One region of the Streptomyces krungchingensis genome, then DNA from elsewhere that is predicted to be linked to it. Evidence: predicted binding sites of a transcription regulator. Region 1 holds the regulator's gene; the other holds the start of a gene.
The links. Region 1 encodes HrcA, which represses chaperone genes, less so after heat shock. Its sites were predicted from a motif close to TTNGCACTCNGNNNNNCNGAGTGCNAA; they were not measured.
Positions count from the first base shown of each region.

Region 2: groES (co-chaperone GroES) is a predicted target of HrcA. The motif match lies at 1,397-1,423, and genes of this name have one in related genera.

Region 1 is NZ_JBPUKY010000001.1:3,962,725-3,964,921, reverse strand. It holds gene ACSYGO_RS17615 (MBL fold metallo-hydrolase) at 1-592, opposite strand, end outside; gene hrcA (heat-inducible transcriptional repressor HrcA) at 763-1,782, shown strand; gene dnaJ (molecular chaperone DnaJ) at 1,783-2,197, shown strand, end outside.
Region 2 is NZ_JBPUKY010000001.1:6,314,176-6,316,372, reverse strand. It holds gene groL (chaperonin GroEL) at 1-832, opposite strand, end outside; gene groES (co-chaperone GroES) at 944-1,252, opposite strand; gene ACSYGO_RS27905 (polysaccharide deacetylase family protein) at 1,503-2,197, opposite strand, start outside.

The DNA of each region.
Region 1 (2,197 bases):
AGGGGATCGCGTCGGGACCCGCCTGGGGTTCGCCCGACTCCTCCACCAGATCGCCGCAGAAGACGGTCTCCGGTCCGCCCGGCCCGCCGGGGACCAGGACCGCGAGATCGTGCGCGGTGTGTCCCGGGCCCACGTTCGCCAGCAGGACCTGGACACCGCCGAGGTCGAGCGTCCACTCGCCGGACACCGTGTGCCGGGGGTGCACCAGAAGGTCCGCCGCCTCGGCCGCCGCGCTCGGTGCGAGGCCGTGGCGCACCGCGTCCGCGCGCAGTTCGTCACGCCCGTGCGCGAGGACCGTGTCCAGCCCGACCGCCCCGAAGACCTCCACCCCCGAGAACGCGGCCGCCCCGAAGACGTGGTCGAAGTGCGGGTGCGTCAGTGCGAGGTGCGTCACTCTGCGGCCGGGTCCGAGCAGCCGCAGCGCCTCGGCGCGCAGTCGTGCGCCCTCCCCGAGGCTCGACCCGGCGTCGATCACGAGCGCGGCGTCCTCGCCCACCACGAGCCCGACGGTGCAGTCCCAGACCGGGAGCCGCCGTCGCCCGACCCGGGGTGTCACTCTTTCCCACCCCGGCTCTTCCCAAGTCACGCTCATACGGAGACGCTAGCCGTGCGGACGTGGTGAGCACGACATCGCAGGCCGGCCCTTGCCCGGGCCGTACCTCACAGCCGTACACTGGGCCGGGGAACGCTGGCACTCGCGTGCGCTGAGTGCCAGGCCAGGGGCCACGAAGACCACGGAGCCGACTACTGGAGGTGTGCGCGATGCTCAGTGAACGCAGGCTCGAAGTGCTGCGCGCCATCGTCCAGGACTACGTGGGCACCGAGGAGCCGGTCGGTTCCAAGGCGCTCACCGAGCGGCACCGGCTCGGCGTCTCGCCCGCGACCGTGCGCAACGACATGGCGGCCCTGGAGGACGAGGGGTACATCGCCCAGCCGCACACCAGTGCCGGGCGCATCCCCACCGACAAGGGCTACCGGCTCTTCGTCGACAAGCTCGCCGGGGTCAAGCCGATGACGGCGCCCGAGCGGCGGGCCATCCAGAACTTCCTCGACGGCGCGGTCGACCTCGACGACGTCGTGGCCCGGACCGTGCGGCTGCTCGCGCAGCTCACCCGGCAGGTCGCCGTCGTGCAGTACCCGTCCCTGACCCGCTCCACCGTGCGGCACGTGGAGCTTCTGTCGCTCGCCCCGGCGCGCGTCATGCTCGTCCTGATCACGGACACCGGGCGGGTCGAACAGCGCATGATCGACTGTCCCGCGCCGTTCGGCGAGATGTCGCTCGCGGACCTGCGGGCGCGGCTCAACAGCCGGGTCGCGGGCCGCCGTTTCGCGGACGTCCCGCAGCTCGTGCAGGACCTCCCGGAGGCATTCGAGGAGCCCGAGGACCGCGGTACGGTCGCCACGGTGCTCTCCACCCTCCTGGAGACACTCGTCGAGGAGACCGAGGAGCGGCTGATGATCGGCGGCACCGCCAATCTCACCCGCTTCGGACATGACTTCCCTCTCACCATCCGGCCGGTGCTCGAAGCGCTGGAGGAGCAGGTCGTGCTCCTCAAGTTGCTTGGGGAGGCCGGGGATTCGAGCATGACCGTGCGAATCGGGCACGAGAACGCGTACGAGGGACTCAACTCCACGTCCGTGGTCTCCGTCGGCTACGGTTCGGGCGGCGAGGCAGTAGCCAAACTCGGCGTGGTCGGCCCGACCCGCATGGATTACCCGGGAACGATGGGAGCGGTACGAGCGGTGGCACGGTACGTCGGACAGATCCTGGCGGAGTCGTAAGTGGCCACGGACTACTACGCCGTGCTCGGCGTGCGCCGCGACGCTTCCCAGGACGAGATCAAGAAGGCGTTCCGGAGGCTCGCGCGCGAGCTGCATCCGGACGTCAACCCCGATCCGAAGACGCAGGAGCGGTTCAAGGAGATCAACGCCGCCTACGAGGTGTTGTCGGACCCGCAGAAGAAGCAGGTCTACGACCTCGGCGGCGACCCGCTGTCCCAGGCGGGCGGCGGAGGCGCGGGCGGCTTCGGCGCCGGTGGCTTCGGGAACTTCTCGGACATCATGGACGCCTTCTTCGGCACGGCGTCGCAGCGCGGACCGCGCTCGCGCACCCGCCGGGGCCAGGACGCCATGATCCGTCTGGAGATCGAGCTGGACGAGGCGGCCTTCGGCACCACGAAGGACATCCAGGTCGACA
Region 2 (2,197 bases), 2.4 Mb from region 1:
CCTTCACGGCGACGGCGTTGAAGGTGCCGCGGATCTTGTTCACGACGAGGGTGGAGAGGGCCTCGCCCTCGACGTCCTCGGCGATGATCAGCAGCGGCTTGGAGGCGTTGGACTGGATGACCTTCTCCAGCAGCGGCAGCAGGTCCTGGATGGAGCTGACCTTGCCCTGGTGGATGAGGATGTACGGGTCCTCGAGGACGGCCTCCATGCGCTCCTGGTCCGTCACGAAGTACGGCGACAGGTAGCCCTTGTCGAAGGCCATGCCCTCGGTGAAGTCCAGCTCCAGACCGAAGGTGTTGGACTCCTCGACGGTGATGACACCGTCCTTGCCGACCTTGTCCATCGCCTCGGCGATGAGCTCGCCGACCTGCTGGTCCTGGGCGGACAGCGCGGCGACGGCGGCGATGTCGGACTTCTCGTCGATCGGGCGCGCGGTGGCGAGCAGGTCGTCGGAGACGGCCTTGACGGCCGCGTCGATGCCCCGCTTCAGCAGCGCCGGGGAGGCGCCCGCGGCGACGTTCTTCAGGCCCTCGCGCACGAGCGCCTGGGCGAGCACGGTGGCGGTGGTCGTACCGTCACCCGCGATGTCGTTGGTCTTGGTCGCCACCTCCTTTACCAGCTGGGCGCCGAGGTTCTCGTACGGGTCCTCGACCTCGACCTCGCGGGCGATGGTGACACCGTCGTTGGTGATGGTGGGGGCGCCGAACTTCTTGTCGATGACGACGTTGCGGCCCTTGGGGCCGATCGTCACCTTGACCGTGTCGGCAAGCTTGTTGACGCCGCGCTCAAGGGCGCGACGGGCGTCCTCGTCGAACTTCAGGATCTTCGCCATAGGAGCGGTTCAGCCCTCTCGGAAAACTTGGAGAAACGAACTGCGCCCCCGGCGCCCGGCTAGTTGACGTCGCGGGGGCCAGGGGCGCAGTTCACTGCAATTCTGGGTGAATTACTTCTCGACGATCGCGAGCACGTCGCGGGCCGAGAGGACGAGGTACTCCTCGCCGTTGTACTTCACCTCGGTGCCGCCGTACTTGCTGTACAGCACGACATCGCCGACGGTGACGTCGAGCTCGACGCGCTTTCCGTCCTCGATGCGGCCCGGGCCCACGGCCAGGACGACGCCCTCCTGGGGCTTCTCCTTGGCGGTGTCCGGAATGACCAGGCCAGAGGCCGTGGTCTGCTCGGCGTCCAGCGGCTGGACCACAATGCGGTCCTCGAGCGGCTTGATGGCAACCTTGGAGCTGGCGGTCGTCACGATCCGACCTCCCCCTTCGGAGATCTCACGGGGTTAACTGTCTGAGGTGGCGACCAGGTCGATCCGTCGTCGCGGGTGCCGGACCTGCCCGTCGCTATTGGCACTCTCCAGGGGGGAGTGCCAGGGCCGAGACTATGACTGCGATTAGCACTCGGTCAAGCGGAGTGCCAACGCGGCGCTTACATGTCCGCAAAACCTCGGCGCACGTCCGCGCCCGTTCAGGTCCGCTTCCCCGTCCCGGCGGCGGATGTCAGAGGTAGTCCTCCAGCCGGGCCACCGTGAATCCCTGCGTCTGGATGCGGCGCAGCAGGCGGGTCGTGGAGTCGATGAGCGTCACTCCGCCGGTGTCCTCCGGCCGGGCCAGGACGATGTCGCCCGGCCGCAGCTCGTGCCCCTGCTCGTAGCTCAGCCCTTCCGCCCGCATGGAGGCCCGCCACAGCACGACGGCGGAGACCCCGCAGTCGGCGGCGGCGCGCAGCGTGGTGTGGTCGTAGGTGCCGTACGGGGGCCGCAGCAGCCGGGGCCGGATGCCGAAGCGCTGTTTGAGCTTGTCCTGCTGACCGCAGATCTCGGCGCGCTGGCCGACATAGGGCAGGCCGCGCAGGGAGGCGTGGTCGAGGGTGTGGTTCTGCACGCTCGCGCCGACCGCGCGGAGCCGGGCGAAGTCCCCGTACCCCGGCCCGACGACCGTGTCCGTGAGGAACATGCTGACCGGCAGCCGCAGTTCACGGACCATGTCGACGAACCGCGGATCGCGCTCGGCGCCGTCGTCGTAGGTCAGGAAGACCACGCGGTCGTGGGTGGGGACGTGGTCCACGACGGGTGGCAGTCCGGGGCCGGCGGGGCGCGCGACGGTCCGGGCGGGCGGGCGCGGCGGCCGGGCGAGCGGGGCGGCGAGGCCCCAGCGGCGGTACGCCGGCTCCCGGGGCCGTACCTTCTGCGCCG